DNA from 2 places in the Caproiciproducens sp. NJN-50 genome. Region 1 is predicted to be linked to the other one. Evidence: riboswitches for the same ligand, from Rfam matches in the RefSeq annotation. Region 1 holds a riboswitch; the other holds the start of a gene.
What was found. A riboswitch is a leader RNA that binds a small molecule or an ion and turns the genes downstream of it on or off. The one in region 1 is predicted to bind nickel and cobalt.
Positions count from the first base shown of each region.

Region 2: another riboswitch for nickel and cobalt. It lies ahead of EQM14_RS12055 (cation-translocating P-type ATPase); the one in region 1 lies ahead of EQM14_RS08825 (cation-translocating P-type ATPase).

Region 1 covers NZ_CP035283.1:1,841,477-1,849,001, reverse strand. Annotated here, with positions in the region: gene EQM14_RS08850 (ABC transporter permease) at 1-309, opposite strand, end outside; gene EQM14_RS08845 (ABC transporter ATP-binding protein) at 306-971, opposite strand; gene EQM14_RS08840 (MFS transporter) at 1,038-2,228, opposite strand; gene EQM14_RS08835 (helix-turn-helix domain-containing protein) at 2,605-3,081, shown strand; gene EQM14_RS08830 (DedA family protein) at 3,316-3,927, shown strand; NiCo riboswitch at 4,051-4,140, shown strand; gene EQM14_RS08825 (cation-translocating P-type ATPase) at 4,248-6,776, shown strand; gene EQM14_RS08820 (ferritin-like domain-containing protein) at 6,856-7,368, opposite strand.
Region 2 covers NZ_CP035283.1:2,492,540-2,500,064, reverse strand. Annotated here, with positions in the region: gene EQM14_RS12070 (DedA family protein) at 1-408, shown strand, start outside; gene EQM14_RS12065 (metallophosphoesterase family protein) at 765-2,249, shown strand; partial or broken gene EQM14_RS16755 (cupin domain-containing protein) at 2,387-2,556, opposite strand; NiCo riboswitch at 2,762-2,855, shown strand; gene EQM14_RS12055 (cation-translocating P-type ATPase) at 2,964-5,495, shown strand; gene EQM14_RS12050 (helix-turn-helix domain-containing protein) at 5,645-6,250, shown strand; gene EQM14_RS12045 (phosphatase PAP2 family protein) at 6,362-7,060, shown strand.

The sequences.
Region 1 (7,525 bases):
TGCGCCGACCAAAATGGAAAGGAAAGAAATCAGAATCCCGTTTTTGATCCCTTTTCCCCGCTTGGCCGCATTCAAGGCCGCGTTGAAGGTCATGAAGAGCACAATCAGCGTCGTGACGGCCGGGTTGCGGAGTCCGAAGATAAACTGAAGGACATATCCCACCGCAAAGAGCTGGATGACTGCCCGGATCACGCTGATGAGGGTCTCTTTTTCCAGCCTGAGTTTCTGAAAATAGGAAAACAGCAGGGAGACGAGAACTAACGAAGACGCCATCAGAAGAGAGACGTCGCTGATATTCGCACCGTTCATTTGATTTCCTCCGATGATTGAATTCGGCCGTTTTCCAGAGTCAGCAGCCGGTCGGCGTATTTCCGGCTCTGGGCATCGTTGTGGGTGACCCACAGGACCGTGACGCCCTTCCGGTTCATCCGCAGAATTTCCTTTTCAACCAGCTCCGCGTTCTCGGCGTCGAGCGCGGAAGTCACTTCGTCCAGCAGCAAAATCTCCGGCTCGAAAAGCAGCGTGCGGACCAGGGAAATCCTTTGTTTTTCCCCTCCCGACAGCCCTTTGACCTCATGCGAAAGATAGCTTTCGTCCAGATGGAAGCGGGCGAGCAGCGAAACGATTTTTTCCCGGTCGATCTTCCGGTCCCTGACGCGGTAGGGAAACGCGACGTTGTCTTCCACCGTATTCCCCCAGAGGACCGGCTCCTGAAAACAGTAGCTGATTTTTTTCCGCAGCCCGATCGGGTCTTCCTGAAGCATATCCTTCCCATGGAAGAAGATTTTTCCTTCCGTCGGACTGATCAGATGGCAGCACAGCCGTAAAAAGGTGCTTTTTCCGCTTCCGGAAGGGCCGACAATGGAGACAAAGTCGCCGGCTGAAAACTGTGCCGAGACGTCTTTGAGAATTTCTTTTCCGCCCTGTCGGTAGAAAACATCCCGGAATGTGAGCTGTTCCAACTCTTTCACCTCAAGATCAAGATTTTCTGCGGCGGCAGCGGCCGCTTTTTCTGAAGATTCTTTTCCGTTCCAGTTTCAAACCGAACGGCTCATCGCTTTCCGCCCTTTCCCGGAGCGGAGGATGACGGCGATCAGCAGTGCGGAGACGATGCCCAGAACGCCGCCGAACCAGAACGGCGCGTCGGAGCCCCAGACATTCCACATCCCGCCGGCGATCATGGAGGAGAACAGGAGGCCGAAGCCCTGCAGCATGCCGTAGATGCCGAGCACGGTTCCCTTATATTCCGCCGGCGACGCTTCCGCGATCAAGGCCCGTTCCGCTCCGCTGATAAAAGCGGTATAAACGCCGTAGGCGACAAACAGAATCAGCAGGGAGACTTTCGAGGTCAGCAGGGCAAACCCCAGATAGACCAGTCCGTAGATCAGATAACCGGGAACCAGAATCCTGCTTCTGCCGAACCGGTCCGACAGCCGGCCGGCCGGGATCGCCAGGATCGACGCGGAAACGTTGAAAATCAGATAGAGCAGCATCACCTCGGAGGTGGAAAATCCGCGCGACTGCGCCTTGAGCAGCAGAAAGGCGTTGGAAGAGTTGCCGAGACAGAAAAGGAAGATAACGGCAAAATACCATTTCAGCCTTGCGTCCAGTTTCAGGCCCCGAAAGACCAGCCTCCGTTGTTTTTGGACGGCACCTTTTTCTTCCCGGATCAGCGGAATGATTGCCACGGCGACGACGCCCGGAATGACGGACCAGAGGAACGCCGGGCGATATTTCATTCCGAAGGCGATAAACAGAAAAGCAAAAAGGGCCCCGAGGGAAGACCCCGCCATATCGAGCATCTTATGTAAACCGAAGGAACCGCCCAGTTTCCCTTTTTCACTCGACTGCGCCACCAGGGCGTCGCGCGGGGCGGTCCGGATCCCCTTGCCGGTGCGGTCGATCACCCGCGCCGCCAGCACGCCGCCCCACGAGCCGGCTATCAGAAGGACGAACTTATAGAGCACCGAGGCGGAATACCCGAGGAAAGCCAACCGTTTTTTATTTTGATATCGGTCCCCGATGTAGCCGCTCGCCACTTTCAGAAGGGAAGCGACGCTTTCCGCAACGCCTTCGATCACGCCGACGATGGCCGGCGTCGCCCCGAGAACCGCCGTCAGGTACAGAGGAATGATCGGGTAGATCATTTCCGTACTCATATCCATAAAAAAGCTTACCAGCCCGATCAGAAAAATATTGGAAACAATCATTGTCTTTTTTTTCGACAAAACAAACGCCTCCCCGTATTTATGACACTCTGTCAAAAAGCCGACCGCGCCGGCACAATCCGCCGTCATGCCGCCGTGAAAACAGAGAATTACAAATTTATCTTATGATAGCGCAGATATGGAATAAAGTCAACACAGAACGGAATATAATCATATGATAAGCGTACTTAGTGCCAACATCAATTACAATAGTGGAAAATTGAAAGAGCAAAGCCGACTTGTCCGCCGAAGATGCCGGAAAGGCGTTGGAAAAGATTAAAAATACCGCCAGATTACCGTTAAGTTCTTTCATAATGAATTTAATTTCCGTTCGGCTTGCCATCTTAGGTTGGAAGTATTATAATATTTCCGCAGACGGTTCGGGAGGGTGAAAAACATGGACACCAATATCTTAAATCTGAGTCAGGCATCGGAATTTTTGGGGATCAGCGAGAAGACGCTGATCAAGCTGCTCCGGGAGGAGCATATTCCCGCCCGGAAAATCGGCCGGGAATGGCGCTTCAGCCGGGAAGCGCTGGTCCGCTGGCTCGCCGCCGGGGATTCGACGAACTATATCAACCAAAACGAGCGGTACATGGTTTCCGAGGACACGCCCGGCAGATCCCCCGACCTGTTCGACGGCATCGGAAGCAGACTGGACTCTCTGCGAAAAAACGGAAACCGCATCCAGGCGTTGCTGCCGGATCTGGGCAGGGACGTCACGATCCCGCGGGAAGCCACTCTGCGCGTCAGCTATAAGCAGCAGCGGGAGATCGAAAAGCTGGAGTTCAAAATTTTCTGGAGCCTGCGAGAAGAATGCAAACTGGAAACAAATCAGAAGTCCGGAACTTTTCCTCAAAAGAAAAATCGATAATACGTTCGCCCGGGCCGCGCGGATATCCGCCCCGGTTCAGACCTCCATGCAGCGAGCTGCCGGCTTGTCCGGCAGATTCGCTGTTTTTCCATGTTTTCGCCGGGAATCCGAGGCAGGACACGTCCGTGAGCTGATTCGGGGCATCGACCGATTCGACATTCGCAAAAAGGCCGCTTTTCACTTGGGTGATAGCCATCGCCAAAAACTGCTATCTTGATTGAAAGGAAGTTCAAAATGCAGGAATGGGTCATCCATATTATGAACCAGTACGGATACGTGGGGATAGCACTGCTGATTGCAATCGAGAACCTGTTTCCTCCCATTCCTTCCGAGCTGATCCTGACTTTCGGCGGCTTCATGACCACTTACACCAGCATGAACATCTGGATTGTCACCTTGTCCGCCACCATCGGGTCGGTGGCTGGGGCAATCGTCCTTTACGGTGTCGGACGGCTGCTTCCGGCCGAGAAAATGGACAGGTTCATCGGGAAATGGGGACATGTCCTCGGGCTGAAAAAAGGGGATGTGGAACGGGCGGAAGGCTGGTTTAATCGGCGCGGTGCCTCCACCGTCTTTTTTTGCCGGTTTATTCCATTAGTCCGAAGCCTCATCTCCATCCCCGCGGGGATGGCGCGGATGCGCAGAGGCAGGTTCCTTTTGTACACCACCCTCGGCTCCGCAATTTGGAATGTGGTTCTGGTGGCGCTGGGTGCTTTTGCCGGAGCCGGCTGGGAACGCGTCAGCCAATCCATGAATCTCTATACCTACATTACTCTCGCCGTGATGGCGGTCGGCGGGGTTGGTTTTGTTGTTTGGATTTCTAAAAAAAGGAAAAAGAAAAAATAGGTTTTCTCTCAGGATCCGCCATAAAATTCATGATGGGAATCTTATCTTTTTGTTTTTAATCACTTGACGCGAGTAAATGAATATGATAGAATATCTTTCATCTCTTTGCGCTGCATTTGATCTACAGTACAAACTGAGCAGGCGATAAACCCGATATGGGTTTATGGGGCTGGGCCTCGCGGCAACAGGTTGATCAGAACCTGTGGGACAGTATGTTGTCTCACTGGTATTTTTGTACCCTTTTGAGACTGCAGCTGTATCTTTGCAATGCCATGGAGCTGTCGCATAAATGCTTAAGAAGCATTATGGAGGTAACTTTTATGACAGAACGAAAGAACACCACAAATCCAACCGGCCTGACGACGGCGGAAGCCGTGCAACGTCAAAAGCGATTCGGCAGGAACGAATTGATTCCGAAAAAGAAGAAGAATGTTCTTCAAGAGATTTTGAAAGCCTTGTCGGAACCTATGTTTTTGCTGCTCATCGTGACGGCGGTCATCTATTTTTTGCTGGGTGAGCCGCGCGACGGAGTTGTTATGCTGATCTTTGTATCGGGTATGATCAGTATCGATGTGATCCAGGGCTGGAAAACCGACAAGACCCTGAACGCCTTAAAGGATCTCGCGGCACCGCGCATTACGGTGCTGCGGGACGGAGCGGAGCAGCGGATCGACAGCGCTGATCTTGTCCCGGGAGATATCATGCTGATTGCCGAAGGCGACAAGATCCCGGCGGACGGGGAGATCCTTCAGGCAAACGATCTGTGCGTCGACGAGTCGTCCATGACGGGCGAAGCGGAAGGCGTTTGGAAGGTCGCGCTCGGGACCGCCGATACAGACGGCGGGCACTGGCGGTGCGACCACTGCTACGCGGGGACTCTTGTGACGCAGGGAAGCGCGCTGGTCCGCGTGGATCAAATCGGCAAAGCCACCGAGTTCGGGAAAATCGGTACAAATGTCGTCGGCGCGCCGGAAGCCCCGTCGCCGCTTCAGAGGCAGACCCGCGGGCTCGTGAAGCTTTGCGCGGTTATTGCGGCGGTCCTGTTTGTATTGGTAGGCTGCTTCACTTGGCTGAATATCCCGGACCACCAATTTACCGACAGGCTGATCGAAAGCATCCTTTCCGGCGTCACGCTCGCCATGGCCATGATCCCGGAAGAGTTCCCGGTTATTTTGACAGTCTTCCTTTCCATGGGCGCATGGCGGCTTGCAAAAAGGCATTCGCTTATGCGCAGGCTGGCTTCCGTAGAAACGCTCGGCGCCGTGTCGGTTCTTTGCGTTGATAAGACCGGCACCATTACGATGAATCAGATGACCGTATGCGATACGTGGACGGAGGAAAACAAAGAGCGGGACCTCTGCGCGGTCATGGGGATGGCCTGTGAACCGGACGCATATGACCCTATGGAAAAGGCCATGATTTCGTATTGTGAAGGCAGGGGCCTGTCCAAGGAGTTCCTTTTCGGCGGCGAACTGATTCAGGAATATTCGTTTACCCATGAAGCGAAAATGATGGGCCACGTCTGGCGGCGCGGCAACCAAATTCTGATCGCCGCGAAAGGCTCTCCGGAAAAGATCCTCGCTTTATGTAATCTCAATTCGGACGAACGGGACAAAGTACAGGAAAAAGCCGCCGATATGGCGGCACGCGGGCTCCGTGTGATTGCGGTTGGCAGAATGGACGTTGGAACGGCGGACGAAGTTCCCGCTTCTTTGGCCCAGTGCCGCCTTCAGTTCTGTGGGTTGGTTGGCCTTGCGGATCCTCCGAGGGAATCCGTAAAAGCGGATATTCTCCGCTGCAGGAAGGCAGGCGTCCGCGTTGTGATGATTACGGGCGACAACGGCATCACGGCAAGCGCGATCGCGAAGCAGATCGGCATGCCATGCGGGGAATCCGTCACCGGCGACGAGATCGACCGGATGACGGATGAGGAACTTCAGAAACGGGTCCGTTCCGTCAGCATTTTTTCCCGCGTCGTCCCGGAGCATAAGATGCGCATCGTGAAAGCTTTCAAGGCAAACGGCGAGATCGTGGCAATGACGGGCGACGGGGTCAACGACGCCCCCGCGCTCAAATATGCCGATATCGGCATCGCGATGGGAAAGCGCGGTTCGGAGGTGTCCCGCGAAGCCGCCGATCTCATCCTGCTTGACGATAATTTTTCGACGATTGTGGATACCATCAGGGACGGCAGGCGGATTTACGACAACATCAAAAAAGCGGTCGGATATGTGTTCACGATTCACATTCCAATCGCGTTTTCCTGTCTGTTGGCCCCTCTCCTAAAAGTAAATCCGGCGAATCTTATGTTACTGCCCATCCATGTCGTCCTTTTGGAACTGATTATCGATCCGACCTGCTCCATCATTTTTGAACGACAGCCCGCGGAACAGAATGTGATGGAACGCGATCCCCGTGATCCGAAAGAAAAACTGATGAGAGCGAAAGGTCTCTTCAGAAGCATTCTGCAGGGGCTGACGGTTTTTGCCTCTTCTTTTGGAACCTATTATACGGTTCTTATGGCAGATCCAGCCGTAAACGCTCCGGTTGCCCGTGCAATGGGCCTTTCCATTATTTTTCTAAGCAATCTGCTTTTGGTTCTGGTCAACAGTTCCCAAACGGATTTTGCATTCCAGTCATTCCACCGTCTGATCAAAGACAAGGTGATGTGGGCGGCCTTTGCGGGAACCATTTCCATGCTTGTCCTGCTCTTATACACTCCGCTTTCAGCCTTTGTGAAGCTGGCTCCGCTGACCGGACCGGAAGCGATCGCCGTAATCGTGATGTCGGCGGCGTCGGTACTTTGGGTCGAAATCGTAAAACTTGTAAAACATCTGAGAAAGAATTAACAGGAAAATCAGAACGGCTGTGTCATCCCAACGGATGATGCGGCCGTTCAAGTTTGTCGGTTCCCTGAAATGCCCGGAATCAAACCAGTTCATCATACGGATCGACGTCATATTTTAGCAATAGCCTGGTAAGATGCTCCGCGTGCCCTTTTTCGTCATCAATCACGGCCTGCAAGGTGGTGCGGATATCCCGGTATGGATATTTTGGCAGCTGCGCTTCATACAGAATCACGGCCTCGAGTTCTCCCTTGATATCGTCCCGGATATCGTTCAGAATGGCCGCACCGCCGGACTGGGAATGGGAGAGCGACACCGGTGTCTGGGGCCCGGGGTTGTCGCCCTTATGAGCTAAAAACTGTTTATACTGCTCCGGATCATATTTGCGGAGCAGCTTCAGAACCCAGCCGTAATGCTGCTTTTCGTCGAGCATAATACTGTGCCAGGCATCGTTTATTTCAGAAATGTCCGAGTTGGCGATGTGGGTTTGGTAACCGTTAATCGCGATGATTTCACTGATCAGGATTTCCCTGAGTTTATCCGTAAACTTCTGTGCCGTACCCTGCGGCTGTCCGTTCGGATGCGTATAACTCATGATAATCCTCCGCCTTTCATATAAATCTGCCTTCAGCCGCTGAGAGGCCCTCCCTTTTAGCCTCAAAATTGGACAGGCAGGAATAGCGTACAGTAGGCTGATCCTGCCTTAGTCATCTGTTCAAATCTTTTTCTGCATCATTATTCCAATGAGACTT
Region 2 (7,525 bases), 650 kb from region 1:
GGACGGCTGCTGCCGGCGGAAAAGTTGGACAGGTTCCTCGGCAGCAGATGGGGGCATCTCCTTGGATTAAAAGAAGGAGATCTAAAACGGGCGGATAACTGGTTCAACCAGCGCGGTGCTTCCACCGTCTTTTTCTGTCGATTTATTCCTCTGGTCAGGAGCCTTATCTCCGTCCCTGCGGGGCTGGCGCGAATGCACGGAGGCAGATTCCTTTTCTACACTGCTGTGGGTTCCGCGATCTGGAACGTGATTCTGGTGACTCTTGGTGCCTTTGCCGGGGCGGGCTGGGAGCGCATCAGTCAATCTGTGAATCTGTACTCCTATGCGGCACTTGCCCTGATGACGGTCCTTGGAGTTGGACTGATTATTTGGATCAGACGAAAAAGAAAAGTCCATAAAAAAGAATAGAAAGATCAATCAACCGATCAAATGAGTCTGAAAGGATATAAAGACCTGTATCAGCTTAGAAGAAGAGTTAAAAAGCAACGCCAACGCACGGGGCTGGCGTTGCTCGTTTAGCACCTTTATCGCGGAGAATGTGCCTTCGACTTTCAGGGGAGCAGTGCTTGGAATTTACGGTGCGCTGCAGGGGTGCGGACTGTTATGGCCGTCCATCGTATCGGGATTCCTGCGGGATAAAATAAACTCTGACGCTCCATTCCTGGCCGGCGGCGTTCTGGGAATTGTTTCAGCCGTCATGATAGGAATCATTCTTGCTGGAAATAGTAATTCTAAAAGATCGAAATCATTCCGAGGTGAAAAAGATGAAGCTGAAAAGGGCGCTGAAAATCATTACATTTGCATTGGTTCTATGCCTTGCCGCGGCCGCGGGCCTTTTTCTGTATAACTCTTATCACGTGTACAATATCAATTCCGGTTTTACCCCGGTACCGCTCAGCTATAACCCGGACGATTCTTCCTCCTCATATATCTGGAACGACGTCAACGTAACGGTACACGGAGGTTTTGTAAAAGGGATACAAAAAGACGATGGCGGGGACCGGCTCGTGATAAGGGCTCTATCCCCTCTGCCTACCGTTACAGTGAAAACAAATGCGCCCGTTCGGAATTTGCGGATCTCCATTGAAAATATCAGCCCGAGTTTTTATTCGTCAAGCATCGATAAAGACCTCAAACCCGCCAGGATCACGGTAAATACCTTGGAATTTTCGATGGATCTGAGTGCGGGAGAAACCAAGCGGATCATTCCCGCTCAGCCAAGTGAAACGGCGGACGGCAGCTATGTCATCCTCGGCGACAGCAGGGACGGCTACGAGACCTTTGGAAAGATCATCGACCAGGTCAATGCGCTGAAACCGGCTTTTGTAATCGACAACGGCGATCTTGTTTACAGCGGAAAGCCAAATCAATATAAGATCTTTGATGAGATGACGTCCGGGATTTCTGCAACTCTGTGCACGACGCTGGGAAACCACGATATTCGCGGGAACGGGCGCGAGACCTATCAAAAACTTTACGGGCCGGAGTATTACTCGTTTGATTTCGGAGGCAATCATTTCGCGTTTCTTGACAGCTCACGCGGATATGCCGAAAAGCAGGCAATACCGGACAAGCAATACGCCTGGCTCGAAAGGGACCTGCAAAAAGCGCAGGGAAAACGGATTTATGTAATATCCCATGTGCCTCCGGCAGATCCGAGAAGCGGCGTCAAGCCCAATGAGATCCAGGCCTACACGGATAAGGTCAAAAAGGAGGGCGGCTTTGTCGAGCAGAAGCTGGAAGCTTACAGCGAAGACGAAAGCATAGACCACGGCTTTCAGACCAAGCAGGAAGCCGAACGGTTTGAAAACCTCATGACGAAATATAAGGTCGATATGGTCTATCTCTCCCATATCCACAGTTATTTTGATTACACCAGGAACGGAGTCAGATATCTCATCAGCGGAGGCGCCGGCGCGGAGCTGATGACGCAGAACAGCTATTACCATTATCTGATCGCCAAAGCCGGATCGGCGGATACGCTGACGTTGGTCCAACTGCCCTCTCTGCCGAATCTTATCCTGCAAAGGTATGCGGCGACGGTTTCTCTCTTCGTAAAGGCCATGTATCAGGAAAATCAGGCGGCGGCGGTCTTATTTATTGTGGGATTTGCATTGCTTGTACTCCTTTTGCTTACATTACTGTTCTTAAAATTGGAAAGTCGTCTTGCCGTTCTTTGGATCTTGGTGAAAGATACCGGCAGATACATGGCTAAAAGACAAAAAGAACTGCATGCAGGCAAGGGCTGAAAAAACGGGAACCTGTAATATGGATTGTTATCCGCCTCGCGGGAAACATCCCGCGAGGCGGATTTTTTGTAATACGTAGTTAAGAAAGCTCTGAACTTCGAATAAGGTCAAAATAATCACCGATTCTTACAACCCCTTTCTCCCGGTTCGATCCGAATAAACTGGTCAACGTTGCATTTCAAGCCCGATGTCATCGTTCATATTGATACTCATCAACGTTAGCTGAAGGTGGTTTCCTGTCCACAAGGCAGTGCGGAATGCATTGCTTTTCAATATTTACCACAATTGGTATGGGCCCGTAATCCTTTCATTCCTCAGGCACAGCTTTCTACTCCTTTCCCATTGCTTTGACTCATATTATAAATTGTCCTTTGAGAAAGCGCTTTAGAAGCGGAAAGAAATTATCATTAAGTTCGATGTTTAATCCTCGTTTTTTCACATCTGATTACACCTTGACAAACTATTCTCCATATAGTATCATTGAAGAATCTCTTTGCACTGCATTTTAATCTACAGTACAAACTGAGCAGGCGATGAACCGATAGGTTTGTGGGGCTGGGCCGGTGACGGCAACAGATTGACTCGTATCACATCTGTGGGACAGTTGTATGTTCCATGGATGTGTTTTTTTATACATATCTTGGAATAACTGGATTTATGGAGTGCCATAGAGCTATCTTATGAACGCCGTGAGGCGACACGGAGGTAACTGATATGACAAACCAAGAGCAAGCGCCGGTTTCGTATGGCCTTACCACTGAAAAGGCTCGGGAATTACAGGAAAGATTCGGCAAGAATGAGTTGACGCCGCAAAAAAGACAAAGCTTCTTCAGCAAGATACTTCACACCGCCAGCGAGCCTATGTTCCTTCTCCTGTTGATTGCAGCCGCGATCTACTTTTTCTTGGGAGAACCCCGCGATGGGGCAATTATGCTGATTTTTGTCGTTGGCATCATCGGCATCGATGTGATCCAGGAAAGGAAAACGGATAAAACGCTCGAGGCCCTGAAGGATCTCTCCGCGCCGCGTGTCCGGGTGATACGGGACGGCGAAGAAAAGACGATCAGCAGTGCCGATCTGGTTCCGGGCGACCTCATGCTGATCGCTGAGGGCGTCAAGATCCCGGCCGACGGAGAAGTCGTCCGGGCAAGCGATCTGTGCGTCGATGAATCCTCCCTGACCGGCGAAGCGGAGGGCGTCTGGAAAGTCGTTGCCGATTCTGCGGAGAAGCAGCCGGATACGTGGCGGCGCGACTATTGCTATGCAGGCACACTTGTCCTGCAAGGCAGCGCCCTGGTCCGGGTCGGGAAAATCGGCGCGGCGACCGAATACGGAAAGATCGGAACGAACGTGGCGAACGCGCCCGAGAACCCGACGCCGCTGCAGAAGCAGACCGGCAGATTGGTGCAGCTCTGCGCAGGCATCGCCGCCGTTCTGTTCGTGCTGGTCGGCTGCGCCACGTGGCTGAACATCCCCGACCATTCCTTCAGGGACCGGCTGATCGAGAGCATCCTCTCCGGCGTCACGCTGGCCATGGCAATGATCCCGGAGGAATTCCCGGTCATCCTCACCGTGTTCCTTTCCATGGGCGCCTGGCGGCTTGCCAAAAAGCAGTCGCTGGTACGAAAGCTCCCCGCGGTGGAAACGCTCGGCGCGGTTTCCGTCCTCTGCGTGGATAAGACCGGCACGATTACGATGAACAAAATGGCTGTCCGAGAAACCTGGGCAGTGGACGGCGACGAAAAGCATCTGGGCGAGATCATGGGCATGGCGTGTGAAACCGAGGCCTACGACCCGATGGAACAGGCGATGTTCGCCCACTGCGAGAGCCTCGGAATCACGCGCGGGCAGTTGTTTTCCGGTGAGCTTGTCAGGGAATATCCGTTTACTAACGAAGCCAAGATGATGGGCCATGTCTGGAAACGGGAAGAGCGTATCATCGTCGCTGCGAAAGGTTCGCCGGAGAAGATCCTGCGGCTGTGCGCGCTAACGGATGCTGAAGGGGACGCCGTTCAGGCCAAGTCGGGCGGAATGTCCCGGCAGGGCTTGCGGGTGATTGCAGTAGGTGAGACGGAACTGCCGTTCGGCGACAGCATACCGGAGACATTGCCCGACTGCAGGCTGCGGCTGCGCGGTCTGGTCGGCCTTGCCGATCCCCCGAGGGCGTCGGTGAGGGAAGACATCCGGTGCTGCACACAGGCCGGCGTCCGCGTCGTGATGATTACGGGCGACAACGGCATCACCGCCAGCTCCATCGCTAGACAGGTCGGGATACCCAACTGCGAAAAAATCATCACCGGCGACGAACTGGACCGAATGACCGATGAAGAGCTCCGAGAAAAGGTGAGAAGTGTCAGCATCTTTTCCCGCGTGGTGCCGGAGCATAAGATGCGGATCGTCAAAGCGTTCCGGGAAAACGGCGAGGTCGTCGCTATGACGGGCGACGGAGTCAACGACGCGCCCGCACTCAAGTATGCCGATATTGGTATCTCCATGGGTAAGCGCGGCTCGGAGGTCTCGCGCGAGGCCGCCGACCTGATCCTGCTGGACGATAATTTCTCGACCATCGTGGAAACCATACGCGACGGCAGGCGGATCTACGATAATATCAAGAAAGCCGTGGGCTATGTGTTCGCCATCCACATCCCGATCGCATTTTCCTGCCTGCTGGCGCCGATGCTCGGGGTGAACCCTGCGAGCCTCATGCTGCTGCCCTTGCATGTGGTGTTGCTCGAACTTATCATCGACCCAACCTGCTCGATCGTTCTGGAACGCCAGCCGGCGGAACGCGACATCATGGCGCGCTTGCCGCGCGACCCCAGTGAAAAGATCATCAATGCCGCGGGCCTTATCAAAAGCCTGCTGCAGGGCTTTGCCGTCTTCGCCGCCTCCTTCGGGACATATTTTTCCGTTTTGCAAATGGATCCACAAAACAACGCGCCGGTCGCCCGCGCGATGGGGCTGACCGTCATCTTCCTGAGTAATCTTCTGCTGGTGCTGGTCAACAGTTCGCATACGGATTTTGCGTTCCGATCGTTGGCCCGTCTCGTAAAGGACAAGGTAATGTGGGCGATCTTTGCCGGCACCATTCTGGGGCTCCTGCTGATCCTGTATACTCCGCTCGCCGGATTCTTAAAACTGGCTCCGCTGAACGGTCCGGAGTTTCTCACCGTGATGGGAATTTCAGCGGTTGCGGTTCTATGGTTCGAGCTTGTGAAGCTTGGGCGATGTCTGAAAAGAAAATGAGCGAAGCGAAAGCATATGTGGGCCGCCATAATCGGCGGCCCACTTTTTACCTGTATAAATTATGGTATAATAGATCAGGCAATGAATTGCGAATTGTTTATATGATCTAGCAAAGCGACAAAATGGAATTTGGAAGGGAAGCTTCCCCTATGGAATTTAACGAGAAATTGCAGGAACTTCGCAAGCGGAAAGGTCTCACGCAGGAGGAGCTTGCGGAGGCGCTGTTCGTATCACGTACCGCTGTATCGAAATGGGAGTCGGGACGCGGCTACCCAGGCATCGATTCCCTGAAGGTAATTGCGAGTTTCTTTTCCGTGTCCATTGATGAACTCTTGTCTGGCGAGGAGCTGGTCAGCATTGCGCAAAACGACCAGGCCCAAAAAATGCGGCAAATGCGCGATCTGGTGTTTGGCCTGCTGGACTGTGCCATGGCGCTGTTTCTGTTTTTCCCGTTGTTCGGTCAGGCGGAGGAGGGGGTAATCCGCATTGTCTCCCTGCTCTCCCTGACGTCGATATCCCCGGACATAAAAGTCACATACTTTACGCTTGTGTCGCTCACCGTTTTATGCGGGCTTGCGACCCTTGCCTTGCAGGGAAGGCAGGTGCGATTCTGGAATCAGATCAAAAGTGGTTTCTCTCTGCTTTTCAGCGTATCTGGCGTTCTGGTTTTCATTCTGAGCCGCGAGCCATATGCCGCTTCGCTCACATTCTTGTTTCTGCTCATCAAGGGGATTTTGCTGTTAAAACGCCGATGACACGAATCGTATCGGCATTGTGACGGCGGGATTCTACCGCTTTTCGGCTCCTGGAGGTAGAGTAAGCATGTAAAAAACGCTTACACCCCATTAAGAAAAGGAGCTTTGAAAATGAAATGGAATTCTCGTTCCCTGGGTAGCTTTCTGCCCGCCGTCTGCCTGTCTGTGCTGTTTATCCTTTATACAATGCTGATCCGGAATATTGATGTGAAACCCATCGGGCCGAACGGTTCTGCCGTGGGCTTTGCAACGGTCAACGGGTGGGCGCATGACCTGCTCGGCGTAAACTGGACGCTTTATATAATCACCGACTGGCTGGGGCTTGTGCCTGTCTTTGTCGCTTTTGGATTTGCTGCCCTGGGGCTTACGCAGCTCATACGGCGCAAAAGCCTTCTTCGGGTGGACGGCAGCATCCTTGTGCTGGGCGGCTTCTATGTGCTGGTCATGGGCGCGTATCTCTTTTTCGAATATTATCGTGTGAATTACAGGCCGGTTTTGATCGACGGTATCTTGGAGACGTCCTATCCGTCCTCCACCACCATGCTGGTTCTGTGCGTGATGCTCACCGCCATGATGCAGTTTCGCCGTCTGACCTGCAATAGAACTGTAAAAAACGCAGTAAACACTGTGCTTGCGGCATTTACTGCATTTATGGTGATTGGGCGTTTGGTGTCGGGCGTTCATTGGCTGACCGACATCTTGGGCGGGGCGCTGCTCAGCGCGGCGCTTGTTCTGTTGTATCGCGGCGCGAATGCGTTTATAGCCGAAAGCCAGCACGAAGCTAAAGCAGCCGGTAGTCCTACAAATTGAAATTTGCAGGAGGAGATTATGAGCAAACCGGGAAGATGATGTACTACGTCGGCTTCCCGGTCTTTTTCGTCATCTGTAACTACCCATGTCGGGTACTCACGGAAGGCCCAAGCACACCCCGCGCGGAAAAAAGCGCTGCTACATTTTCTGTGACGGCACTGAACGCTTCTTGGACCAAACATGGTATAATAGGCACATGCAGAATTCGCTTGTATACTTCTTTTGGTTTAGTCTTGATTCTCTCGCGGCGTATCGGTTTAGGATTGAGCCAGAAGGAGGGATCAATAAAAACCGTAAAGTCTGTATCAGAGATAACTGGAGTAAGTATTAGAACATTGCGATTATCTGGTGGTTAGGTTATAAGCAATTGGGAAGCTGATGTGTTGCATTAGTTTCCCATTATTTTTTCATCGCTTATAGCAACCATGTTGGGTACTCCCGCAAGGCCCAGACACACCGGAAGGT